2 regions of the Actinoplanes missouriensis 431 genome follow, and region 2 is predicted to be linked to the other one. Evidence: riboswitches for the same ligand, from Rfam matches in the RefSeq annotation. Region 2 holds a riboswitch; the other holds the start of a gene.
The links. Region 2 has a riboswitch for glycine ahead of gcvT (glycine cleavage system aminomethyltransferase GcvT). Riboswitches for the same ligand answer to the same signal wherever they lie in the genome.
Positions count from the first base shown of each region.

Region 1: another riboswitch for glycine. It lies ahead of gcvP (aminomethyl-transferring glycine dehydrogenase); the one in region 2 lies ahead of gcvT (glycine cleavage system aminomethyltransferase GcvT).

Region 1 covers NC_017093.1:4,409,350-4,415,817, forward strand. Annotated here, with positions in the region: gene AMIS_RS20645 (sigma-70 family RNA polymerase sigma factor) at 1-7, opposite strand, end outside; gene AMIS_RS20650 (chorismate-binding protein) at 173-1,240, opposite strand; gene AMIS_RS20655 (DUF5999 family protein) at 1,618-1,818, shown strand; gene gcvP (aminomethyl-transferring glycine dehydrogenase) at 2,001-4,811, opposite strand; glycine riboswitch at 4,887-4,978, opposite strand; gene mgrA (L-glyceraldehyde 3-phosphate reductase) at 5,039-6,034, shown strand; gene AMIS_RS20670 (nucleotidyltransferase domain-containing protein) at 6,034-6,468, shown strand, end outside.
Region 2 covers NC_017093.1:4,898,724-4,905,191, reverse strand. Annotated here, with positions in the region: gene AMIS_RS23000 (SpoIIE family protein phosphatase) at 1-1,726, shown strand, start outside; gene AMIS_RS22995 (STAS domain-containing protein) at 1,723-2,034, shown strand; gene AMIS_RS22990 (FKBP-type peptidyl-prolyl cis-trans isomerase) at 2,055-2,744, shown strand; gene AMIS_RS22985 (hypothetical protein) at 3,581-3,901, opposite strand; gene AMIS_RS42890 (hypothetical protein) at 4,094-4,291, shown strand; glycine riboswitch at 4,478-4,563, shown strand; glycine riboswitch at 4,568-4,652, shown strand; gene gcvT (glycine cleavage system aminomethyltransferase GcvT) at 4,692-5,825, shown strand; gene gcvH (glycine cleavage system protein GcvH) at 5,822-6,193, shown strand; gene AMIS_RS22970 (L-serine ammonia-lyase) at 6,190-6,468, shown strand, end outside.

The DNA of each region.
Region 1 (6,468 bases), 490 kb from region 2:
CAAGCATGCTGTCGCCTCTTCCTGCCCCCACGGAAGGACACCCAACGTGTCGCAGTGGATCTTGTCGGTAATGCGCGAAGGTGAAACTACGCGCTCGGCCCCCTCCGTAGGGGGCAGACGCCGACAGTGGCACGTAACCGGTAGAGACGGCTCGGAGCCGGCTATGAGGGGCCTATGAGGCGAGCGCCGCGCGCAGCGGACCCGCCTTCGCGGCCGCCTCGTCGACCTCGGCGATCGGGTCGCTGTCGGCCGTGATGCCGCCGCCGGCCCAGGCGTGCACCCGGCTGCCGTCCACCGCGACGGTCCGGATGCTCAGCCCCAGGTCCAGGTGGTCGTGTCCGATCCAGCCCACCGCGCCCATGCTCACGCCCCGGCCCACCGGCTCCAGCGCGGCGATCCGGGACAACGCGGCGAGCTTGGGCGCCCCGGTCACGCTGCCTCCCGGGCAGACGGCACGCAGCAGGTCGGCGAGGCCGACCTCGCCGGCGAGGGGCGCACTGACGACCGATTCCGCCTGCCACAACCCACACCATTGCCGTACGGCGAAAAGCTCGTCCACGGCAACCGGCCCAGTCCCCGGCAGACGGGCCAGGTCGTTGCGCTCCAGGTCGACGATCATCACGTGCTCGGCCCGCTCCTTGGCCGAGCCGAGCAGCTCCCGCAGCCCCTGCGGGGTGGCCGGGCGCGTCCCCTTGATCGGCCGGGTGATCACCCGCCCGTCCCGGACCTCCACGAGGGTCTCCGGCGACGCCGTCGCGAGGGCCCAGCCGTCGCCGGTGAGCACCCCGCCGTACCGGGCGCCGGGCAGTGCCGCGACCCGCCGCAGCGCCGGACCGGGGTCCCCGGTGTACGCCGCCGACGCGTGTCCGACGACGTTGACCTGGTAGACGTCGCCGCGCCCGATCGCCTCCCGGACCGCGGTGACCGCCCGGGCGTGCTCGTCCCGGCTCCAGCTCTCCCGCCACTCGCCGAGCCGCCACGACCCGAGCCGCCACGACCCGGGCTGCCACGACCCGGGCTGCCACGACCCGGGCTGCTCGGCCCCGGGCCCCGGCTGCCACGGCCCGAGCTGCCGCGAGTCGAACCACCAACCGTCTGACCGATCCGCCCCGCCGCCCGATTTCTCCTGACTTTTCGAGTTATGTTGGTAGACGACCGCATAAACATCCGGAACATCGGGCACCGGAGAGGGTGCCCCGAGCTCCCCACCGACCATCACGCATCCGGCGTCAGCGGACACGTAGAGTGCTGCTCCGCAAATGGTGCCATCGCCGATCGTCTTGTTTTTGTCAGCCGTTCGGCCAAGGTTTCGCACCGGCAGTCCGTTGCCGGCCAGGAAGTCGGACAGAAGCTCGGCGGGGTCACCGGGATCACCTCGATGCCACCGGAACACACGTAACGCATGGTGACGGGCTTGGCAGGCGGCCGGCGCCGCCGGAGGAGCCCCGGAAGGAGTCGACGGACAGTGGTCGACATGCCCCGTCCCGTGGAGCATCGAAGGCGCGAACTCACCGCGAATCGGCGTCACCGGGTTGAACCGCCGTCGTTCCATGTGAGGTAACGTCCGACACCGACTTTGTGAACCTTCACACAGCCCCCAATCGGAGAACGAGCAAGATGTGCCAGCACCGAGTTCCCTGTCCTTCTGCCGACGCGACCGATCGTGAGGCCGCCAAGGTCATCGTGACCTTCTGCGAGCAGGGCTGGAGCCTGCTCTGCAACGGGGTCATCATCTTCGAGGACACCGGCGAGCTACTGCCGGACGGCACGCTGATCGAGCCGCACCGCGGCCCGGCCGTGCACGCCCTCGCCGCCTGAGATTTCCCTGAAAGTCGACTACGCACCGTAGCGTAGTCACCCCGAAGACGGCGCAGGCCGCGATCCCCGGATGGGTACCGCGACCTGCGCAGGATCAGACGCCCGATCCGGCCCGGATCGGACGCCCTCTCATCGACCTTCCCCCGCCTCCGGCGAGCCGGTCCTCGCTCGCCTTCGGCGCGTCAGTCCTCGAACGCCTCCGGCGACGGGCACGAGCAGACCAGGTTCCGGTCGCCGTACGCCCCGTCGATCCGGCGCACCGGCGGCCAGTACTTCGCCGTCCGGTCCACGCCCTCGGGGAAACCTGCCACCGACCGCGGGTAAGGGTGCGCCCACTCGTCCGCCGAGACCGCCGACGCGGTGTGCGGCGCGTTGGCGAGCGGGTTGTCGTCCTTCGGCCACACGCCCGCCGCGACCTGGTCGATCTCGCCCTTGATCGCGATCATGGCGGCGATGAACCGGTCGAGCTCGGTGAGGTCCTCGCTCTCGGTCGGCTCCACCATCAGCGTGCCGGCCACCGGGAACGACATCGTCGGCGCGTGGAAGCCGTAGTCGATCAGCCGCTTCGCCACGTCGTCCACGCTCACGCCGGTGGCCTTGGTGATCGGCCGCAGGTCGAGGATGCACTCGTGCGCGACCAGGCCGTTGTTGCCGGCGTAGAGCACCGGGTAGTGCTCGCGCAGCCGCACCGCCGTGTAGTTCGCGGCGAGCACCGCCGACGCGGTCGCCGCGGCCAGCCCGTCCGGGCCCATCATCCGCACGTACGCCCAGGAGATCGGCAGGATGCCGGCCGAGCCGTGCGCCGCCGCCGACACCGCGTGGTGGTCGCCCTCTTCGAGGGGGTTGCCGGGCAGGAACGCGGCGAGGTGCTGCCGGACCGCGACCGGGCCGACACCGGGGCCGCCGCCGCCGTGCGGGATGCAGAACGTCTTGTGCAGGTTGAGGTGCGACACGTCGGCGCCGAACTTGCCCGGCTTGGCGAAGCCGACCAGCGCGTTGAGGTTCGCGCCGTCGACGTAGACCTGGCCGCCGGCGTCGTGCACCTTCGCGCAGAGTTCCGCGATCGAGGTCTCGTAGACGCCGTGGGTCGACGGGTAGGTCACCATGATCGCCGAGAGGCTGTCGCGGTGCTTCTCGATCTTGGCGTCCAGGTCGGCCAGGTCGACGTTGCCGTCCGCGTCGCAGGCCACCACGACCACCCGCATGCCGGCCATCACCGCGGAGGCCGCGTTCGTGCCGTGGGCGCTGGACGGGATCAGGCAGACGTCGCGGTGCGTCTCGCCGCGCGAGCGGTGGTAGCCGCGGATCGCGAGCAGGCCGGCCAGCTCACCCTGCGAGCCGGCGTTCGGCTGCACGCTGACGGCGTCGTAACCGGTGATCTCGGCGAGCCAGCCCTCCAGCTGGGCGACCAGGTCCTCGTACCCCTGGATCTGGTTCGCCGGGGCGAAGGGGTGGATGTTGGCGAACTCCGGCCAGGTGATCGCCTCCATCTCGGTGGTGGCGTTCAGCTTCATCGTGCAGGAGCCGAGCGGGATCATGCCCCGGTCCAGGGCGTAGTCCCGGTCCGAGAGCTTGCGCAGGTAGCGCAGCATCGAGGTCTCGGAGTGGTGGGTGTTGAAGACCGGGTGGGTCAGGTACTCGGTGGTGCGCTCCGGCCAGCCGCCGGACACCCCCCAGATCATCGCGAGCTCGGCGCCGAACGCGGCCACCACGGTCGCCACGTGCTCGTCCGTGGTCGTCTCGTCGCAGGAGACCGACACCCGGTCCGCGTCGACCAGGCGCAGGTCCACACCGCGTCGCGCCGCCTCGGCCACGATCGCCTCGGCCCGGCCCGGCACCACCGCGGTGACCGTGTCGAAGTAGGTGTCGTTCTGCACCTCGATGCCGGCCTCCCGCAGGCTGCCGGCGATCCGGGAAGCGTGCGCGTGCACCCCGTCGGCGATCTCCCGAAGGCCCTGCGGGCCGTGGTAGACCGCGTACATGCTGGCCATCACGGCGAGCAGCACCTGCGCGGTGCAGATGTTGCTGGTCGCCTTCTCCCGGCGGATGTGCTGCTCCCGGGTCTGCAGCGCGAGACGGTAGGCGGGCGCGCCGTCGGCGTCCTTCGACACGCCGACCAGGCGGCCGGGCAGCGAACGCTCCAGGCCGGCGCGCACGGCCAGGTATCCGGCGTGCGGGCCACCGAAGCCGAGCGGCACGCCGAACCGCTGTGTCGTGCCGGCGGCGATGTCCACGCCGATCTCGCCGGGTGCCCGCAGCACGGTCAGCGCGAGCAGATCCGCCGCGACCGTGACCAGGGCGCCCCGCTCGTGCGCGAGCTCCACCAGCGCGGCGTGGTCGCGGACCTCACCGGACGCCCCCGGGTACTGCAGGTGCAGGCCGAAGAACTCGTCCGGCAGCGTCTCCGGCTCCTCCGGGTCGATCAGCACGACCTCGATGCCGAGCGGTTCGGCCCGGGTCCGCACGATGCTCAGCGTCTGGGGGAACGTGTCCGCGTCCACCGCGTACACGTTGCTCTTGACCTTGGAAGCGCGGCGGGCCAGCGTCATCGCCTCGGCGACCGCCGTGGCCTCGTCGAGCATGCTCGCGTTCGCGGTGGTCAGCCCGGTCAGGTCGGTGACCATGGTCTGGAAGTTCAGCAGCGCCTCGAGCCGGCCCTGGCTGATCTCCGGCTGGTACGGGGTGTACGCCGTGTACCACGCCGGGTTCTCCAACACGTTCCGCTTGATCACCGCGGGCGTGTGCGTGCCGTAGTAGCCGAGGCCGATCATCGGGGTGGCGACCGTGTTGCGGTCCGCGATCGCGCGCAGCTCGGCGATCGCCTCCTGCTCGGAGATCCCGGCCGGCAGGTCCAGGTCGCCGTGGAACCGGATCGACTCCGGGATCGCGGCGTCCATCAGGTCGTCGAGCGAGTTGTATCCGACCGCCTTGAGCATGTGGGTCTGCTCGTCCGAACCCGGACCGATGTGGCGGGGAACGAAGGGTGACGTCATGGGCGACTCCAGGCTCTGAAGAAGGTCGACACGCAACCTCCCCCTCTGTCATACCCAGACGGGTATTTCAGAGCGCCTGCCCACGCGGTCCTTCTGCCTGAGAGTTTTCCGGGGAGGGTTTGCCCCTTCGGCGCCGTCACGAGGACGGTCTCTTCCGCACAGGTGTTGCCGGCACGACCAACCTACCAGCGCACACCCGGTTGGATCACAGTCCTAGGGTGTGGTCTGTGACGTACACCCCTGATTCCGCCCGCTACGACACGATGACCTACCGGCGTGCCGGTCGCAGCGGCCTGAAGCTCCCCGCCCTCTCCCTCGGCCTGTGGCACAACTTCGGCGACACCCGCCCGCTCGACACCCAGCGCGCCATCGTCCGCCGCGCCTTCGACCTCGGGGTCACCCACTTCGACCTGGCGAACAACTACGGCCCGCCGCCGGGCAGCGCGGAGTCGAACTTCGGCCGGCTGCTGGGGACGGACCTCAAGGCGTACCGTGATGAATTGATCATCTCGACGAAGGCCGGCTACACGATGTGGGACGGGCCCTACGGCGACTGGGGATCACGGAAGTACCTGGTGTCGTCGCTGGACCAGTCGCTGACCCGGCTCGGCCTGGACTACGTCGACATCTTCTACCACCACCGGCCCGACCCGGAGACGCCGCTGCACGAGACGGCGTCGGCGCTGGACGCGATCGTCCGGTCCGGCAAGGCCCTCTACGTCGGGATCTCCAACTACAAGTCGGCGCAGGCCGCGGAGATCGCCCAGATCCTGCGTGACCTCGGCACCCCGCTGCTGATCCACCAGCCGTCCTACTCGATCCTGAACCGCTGGATCGAGCACGACCGCCTGCTCGACACCCTCTCCGACGCCGGCGCCGGCTGCATCGCGTTCAGCCCGCTGCAGCAGGGCCTGCTCACCGACCGGTACCTCACCGGCATCCCGGACGACTCCCGGATCCGGACCAGCGTCTTCCTCAACGAGAGCGCCCTCGACCCGAAGACCATGGGCCGCCTGCACGCGCTCAACGACATCGCCAAGCGCCGCGGCCAGTCCCTCGCCCAGCTGGCGCTCTCCTGGGCGCTGCGCGACCCGCGGATGACCAGCCTGATCATCGGCGCGTCGAGCGTCGGCCAGCTGGAGAACAACATCGCCGCGCTGAGCGGACCGGAGCTCACCGCCGCCGAGCTCGACGAGATCGACGCGACGGTCATCGACCTCTGATGTTCCCGCTCGCGCTGTCGGTCGTGGTCGGATCGCGCGCCTACGGACTGTCCGTGGACGGATCCGACCACGACCGGCGGGGCGTCTTCGTGGCGCCCACCCGTTCCTTCTGGCGTCTGGACAAACCGCCGACGCATTTCGACGGCCCCCTCGACGAACAGTTCAACTGGGAGTTCGAGCGATTCTGCGTGCTCGCCGCACAGGCCAATCCGACGGTCCTGGAAGTGCTCTGGTCCCCCATCGTCGAAACGGTAGATCCGGACGGCACGGCTCTGATCAGCGCGCGGCAGGCGTTTCTGTCCCGGCGCGTATTCGCCACCTACGGCAATTACGCCCGCGACCAGCTCGCCAAGGTGGAGGCGCGGCGTGCCCGCACCGGCGAGACCAATCACAAACAGGCGATGCACATGATTCGCCTGCTGATCGCCGGAGCG
Region 2 (6,468 bases):
CTACCACGCCGTGCACCCGTGGTGGCCGGACCCGGTGGCGGACGCCGACGCGTACCGGCAGGTGGCCGACGCGTTCGCGATGCTGGTCCACGACCAGCACGGCACCTACACGATTCCGGTCGACCACGCCGACGGGCACCGGCTGTGGGTGGCGGCGGCGTTCAGCCAGGTCCGCGACCCGGAGACCGGCCGCAAGGTGATCGTCGGGACGTTCCGGGACGTCACCGACGAGCACTACGCCATCCAGCGGGAGAGCGCGGTGGCCTCGCTGAGCCTGCGCCTGTCCCGGGCCGACGACGTGCGAGGCGCGCTCGCCGGGGCGCTCGACGAGATGCGCGACCTGTGGAACCTGGACTCGGCGTCCGCCGTCATCTTCGACGGCGCGACCGACCCCCGAGTCGTCGCCACCGACCCCGCCGTGACCTGGGAGTCGCTGCCGCACGCGGCGATCACCGCCCTGCGGGACGGGCCGGCGCTGACCCCGGGCGGCAACGCCGGGATCAGCCTGGAACACCCGGACGGCGTCATGGTCGTCTGGCTGGAGCTCGGCGAACGGCGGCCCTTCACCGACCCGGACCGGACCCTGCTCGCGCTGCTCGCCGGCCACCTCGGCCAGGCTCTGCGCCGGGTCCACCAGATCGACCAGCAGCGGGAGACCGCGCTCGCCCTGCAACGGGCCATTCTCGGCCCGGCCCAGCTGCCCGCCGGGTTCGCGGTCCGCTACGAGCCGGCCACCCGGCCGCTGCGGGTCGGTGGCGACTGGTACGACACGGTCACCCTGCCGGACGGCCGGATCGGCATCGTCGTCGGTGACTGCGTCGGCCACGGGCTGCCCGCCGCCACCGTGATGGGCCAGCTCCGCAGCGCCTGCCGAGCCCTGCTGCTGCAGGACACCGGGCCGGCCCGCACGCTGACCGCCCTCGACCGGTTCGCGGCGCTGCTGCCCGGCGCCGCCTGCGCCACCGTCTTCTGCGGCGTCCTCGACCCGGCGACCGGGCACCTCGTCTACTCCAGCGCCGGGCATCCGCCACCGATCGCCGCGCACGCCGACGGGACCATCGAACTGCTCGACCGGGGCCGTTCCCGGCCGCTCGCGATCCGGCCCACGCTGCCCCGCGACGAGGCCGAGTACCGGATGCCGGCCCGGGCCACCCTGCTGCTCTACACCGACGGACTGGTGGAACGCCGGCGGCAGCCGCTGACCGCTGGGATCGACGCGGCCACCGAGGCGGTCCGGCTCGGCCGCAGCACCCCGATCGAAGACCTGGCCAGCGAGGTGATGACCCGGCTGGCCCCGGAAACCGGGTACGACGACGACGTGGCGCTGCTGCTCTACCGCCAGCCCGGCCCGCTCGAACTGGAGTTCCCCGCCGAGGCGTCCCGGCTCGCCCCGGTCCGCACCGCGCTGCGCGGCTGGCTCGAACGCTGTGGCATCGACCCGGTCACCACGCAGAACGTCCTGGTCGCCGCGGGGGAGGCCTGCGCCAACGCGATCGAGCACGGGCACCGGGAGAAAGCCGGTCAGATCCGGCTCCGGGCCGCCGCCACCGCCGAGAACCTGCGTCTCACGGTCGTGGACAACGGCTCGTGGCGGGCACCCCGGCCGGCCGAGAACCCGTACCGTGGACGGGGCCTCATGCTGATGAAGGCGTTCATGCACCACGTCACCGTCACCACCGGCATCGCCGGCACCACCATCGACATGCAGGCGAGGATCGTGCCATGACCACCGCGCTCACGCTGACCAGCGGTCACCGCCCCGACGGCGCCCCGGTTCTCGCCGCAGCCGGGGAGATCGACATGAGCAACGCCGACGCCTTCGCCTCGGCGCTGGAACAGGGCGTCGCGGGGGCCGACGCCGGGCAACTGCTGGTCGACCTCACCGCCGTTCAGTACCTGGACAGCGCGGGGCTGGCGATGCTGTTCCGCCACGCGGAGCGGATCGAGGTGGTGACCGGGCCGCTGCTGGCGCCGCTGCTGGACGTGGCAGGTCTGGGCGAGGTGACGACGGTTTCCTTGTCGGGTACGCGGTGAGATTGTCGTATCGTCGTACGGTGCCCGATTTCGTGACCACAGGTCCCTCCCGTAACAGCCCGCTCAAGACCAAGGCGGAGAAGCGCGCCGAGGCCAAGGCTGCCCGGGCTCGCGCTCAGGCCCTCGAGAAGCGGCGGCGCACGCAGGCCGTGGCCGGTGCGGCGGTGGCCGTCATCGCCGTCGTCGTGGGGCTGGTCCTGTGGATCGGCAATTCGTCGTCGTCGCCGTCTGCCTCTGCCCCGCAGTCGGCCTCTGCCCCGCCGTCTGCCTCTGCCCCGTCGTCTGCCTCTTTCTCGTCGCCGGTCGCTGCGGCCTTCCCGCCGCTTCCGGAGGGGGCGGATCCGGCGCTGAAGAAGAAGCCGGCCGCCACGGCGGGGAGCGGGGACGTCACCAAGCTCACGGTGACGACGCTCATCGAGGGTAAAGGGGCGGTGGTGCGGGCCGGGCAGACGATCGACGTGAACTATGTCGGCGTGACCCATGCCGACGGCAAGGAGTTCGACGCGTCGTGGAACCGGAAGGAGCCGTTCAGCTTCCAGGTGGGCGTGGGGCAGGTGATCCCGGGGTGGGATCAGGGGCTGGTCGGGGTGAAGGTGGGGAGCCGGGTGCAGCTGGACATCCCGGCTGATATGGCTTACGGGGAGAATGCGACAGGGGGAGGGCCGGCGGGGGACCTGCGGTTCGTCGTGGATGTGCTGGCGGCTTCCTGATCTGGGGGTTGTGCTGGTCGGCGCATCGATGGGGGGCGCTGGCCGCGCCGAGGGTGGCTCTGCCTTCCCGCATCCGAACGTGCCTTGGCGTCGGCCTGCGGTGAGGCTCTTCAGCGCGCCGGCCCTTCTCCTCAGCGAAGGCCGACGATCATTTGATTGGCTCATACCAGGTATGACGAATTCTGTTGGCCATTCCCTGGAGGGCGAGAAACGCTTGGTTCATGGCGCAGCTTTCCTTGTTTCCCGTGAAGCATTTGCGGGATCCGAGCGCGCGCCGCAATTATTCGCCGGAGGCGGAGCGGTTCAGGTGGGAGCATGCGCGGCACCGCACGTGGGGTCTCGCGCAACGGCATGCTCGCCGGCTGCGCCAGCTGCGTGACGAGGCCGATCGTTCCGCAGGCCCACCGCCGCCCAGAGTTCCTGAGTCGCCCAGGGTTCCTGAGCCGCCCGTGGCGACGTCACCTCCCGAAGCTTCGGGGCCTCGTCCAGCTCAGCCGCCCCCGCCAGCTCGGCCACCATCTCCAGTTCGGCCGTCGCCCCGCACGGTCAAGGTTTCGCTCCCTGCCGCGATCGTGGAGTCCATTGTATTCAGGAAAGGATCTCCGTTACCCCGAAAAGACTGCCGACTTCATAATAAGAAGGAGCGAAACGGTGGTAGGGATCCTCCGTCGTGGCGATACCGAATTCCACACCGCCTGGACGAACGCGGGCCGCGTGTGGAATGGGGGTTCGTGTTGCGCCCGTCGTCCACACGCGGCCCGGCGTTACGTGGTTCCCGCTTGACGCTCGCTACTCGCCGAGCCTCGAGCGTCGCTTGCGACTACCCGCTCGCCACTTTAGAAGCGGCTGCGGAACTGCTCCCACCGGCTGCGGCTCCGGCGGGCTTCGATTGCCTTCGCTGCGCCGTAGATCGCTGCGGCGGTCACCGCTGCGATCGCCGCCGTGGTCATGACGATGGGCAGCAGGCGGCGCTTGGCGGGAATGCCCAGCTCGGCGCCGGTGGCTTCGGCGTCAGCCGCGATCACGGCGGGGTCACCGGAAACGGCGATGTTGTGCTGAGCGTCGACCGTGCTGTCGTAAATGGTCATCAGGTCCTCCCGACGGGTTTCGTCTCCACTTGCCCCGGTCGCGGCCCGGTTAACCTGATCGTCCCCCACCGGGTGAGCGGCCCGCGTCACCCGGAGCGGATGATCCGATGTGCTCGGGCGCCGACCGCGCTGGGGCGGGCGGAGATCCGGGGTGCTCGAGTGCCAGCCGCGCTGGGGCGGGCGGATGATCCGGGGTGCTCGGGTGCCGATGGCGCTGGCGTGACGGATGGTCCGGGGTGCTCGGGCGCCGATGGCGCTGGGGTGGCGGATGGTCCGGGGTGCTCGGGCGCGATGGTCGCGGTGCTGTGGCCGCGCGGTGACGACGCGGAACGCCAGCTCAAGGTCCTCGAGGAGGCCACCGCCACAGAACAGGAGGCCGCAGCCACGGGCGAGGAGGCCGCCGCCGGAGACAAGAGCGCTACCGCCGGAGACGAGGAGGCCGCCGCCACGGGTGACTAGGGATCACGACGCTCACCTGCGCACCTGCTCGCTTGACGTGATCATGACGGCCCGGATAGCTTGCAGGCCACAACTGAAGAAGCCGCTAACCCGCAGCGGGAGAGCCCTCGCCACCAGAGCCACAAGGCCCTGACGCCCAGAGCCACAAGGCCCTTGCACCCAGAGCCACAAGGCCCTGGCACCAGAGCCCACGGCCCTGGAGAACCCGGCGAGGCGCCGAAGGAGCAACTTCTCCCTCAGAATCTCTCAGGCCCACGTACCGCTGCGGTCAGGCGACTCTGGAAAGCCGTTCGCGAGACGAACGCGCCCACGGTGCAAACCGCCCGTAACGGCGGTGAAGCTCTCAGGCCCCATGACAGAGCGAGGGAGGCCCCAACCTGTCACGACCTTGGAGCCTCCCGTGAGACGCACTGCGCTCTTCGACGTCCACACGCGCCTCGGCGCGCATCTGACCACGTTCGCCGGCTGGACCATGCCGCTGCGGTACGGCAGTGACATCGCCGAGCACCACACCGTGCGGACCGCCGCGGGGCTCTTCGACCTCAGCCACATGGGCCGCATCGAGGTCACCGGCCGCAACGCCGCGGAATTCCTCGACTACGCCCTCGCCGGCCGTCTCTCGACGGTCAAGGTCGGCCGCGCCAAGTACACGATGCTCTGCCATACCACCGGCGGCGTCCTCGATGACCTGGTCGTCTACCGGCTCGCGGCCGACCGGTTCCTGGTGGTGGCGAACGCGGCGAACGCCCCGATGGTCCGGGCCATGCTCGGCGAGCACGCCAACGGGTTCGCGGTCCGGATCACCGACGCCGGCGGCTCGCTGATCGCGGTGCAGGGCCCCGCATCGGCGGAAGTGATCGCCACGCAGGGCCCCGCATCGGCGGAAGTGATCGCCACGCAGGGCCCCGCATCGGCAAAAGCGATGGCCATCGAGAGCCTCGACCTGCCCTATTACGGCATCACCGAGGCGCGGGTCGCCGGCTGTGACGTGCTGCTGGCCCGCACCGGGTACACCGGCGAGGACGGCTTCGAGATCTACTGCTCGGACGCCGACGCCGCGACCATCTGGGAGAGCCTGCGGGAGAGCGGCGCCACCCCCGCCGGTCTGGCCTGCCGGGACACGCTGCGCCTGGAGGCGGGCATGCCCCTGTACGGGCACGAGCTCACCGTCCGCACCACCCCCTTCCACGCCGGGCTGGGCCGGATCGTCGCCCTGGACAAGGCGGACTTCGTGGGCGCCGAGTCGCTGCGCCGCGTCGCCGCCCAGGGGCCGTCGACCGTGCTGACCGGCCTGGTCACGGCCGGCCGCCGCGCGCCACGCAGTGGCCATGCGGTGCTCGATCCGGTCAGCGGCGAGCGGATCGGCGAGGTGACCAGTGGCGCGCCGTCGCCGACGCTTGGTCACCCGATCGCCATGGCCTACGTCCCACCCGTGTTCGCGGCGCCCGGCACCCGTCTGGTCGTCGACGTCCGTGGCACCCGCGAGGACGCCGAGGTCGTCGCGCTGCCCTTCTACCGCAGGAGCCCCCAGTGATCCCCTTGAACCTTCGCTACAGCCGTGACCACGAGTGGCTCACCGACGACGAGATCGCCACGGTCGGCATCACCGCGTTCGCCGCGGACGCCCTCGGTGACGTGGTCTTCGTCGACCTGCCCGAGGTCGGCGCCGTCACCACGGCCGGCGAGACGTGTGGCGAGATCGAGTCGACCAAATCCGTCAGCGAGGTCTATGCGCCGGCCGATGGGGAGATCGTGGAGGTCAACAAGGCGCTCGCCGACGACCCGGGTCTGATCAACTCGGATCCGTACGGCGCCGGCTGGCTCTACCGGGTGCGCGTCACCCGTACCCCCGAGGTTCTCGACGCCGCGGCCTATGCCGCGCTGATCTCACCGGAGTCATGATCTTGGCCGTCTCCGTCTTCGACCTGTTCTCGATCGGCATCGGGCCGTCCAGCTCGCACACGGTCGGCCCGATGCGGGCGGCCGCGATGTTCGCCGCGAAGCTGTCCGATTCCGTCCACGTCACTTCGGTGCGGGCGGAGCTGTTCGGATCGCTGGGCGCCACCGGTCACGGGCACGGCACGCCGAAGGCGGTCCTGCTCGGTCTGCAGGGCTTCGATCCGGAGACGGTCGACGTGACCCTCGAGGCTCCGGCGGACGGGCGGATCGTGCTGCCG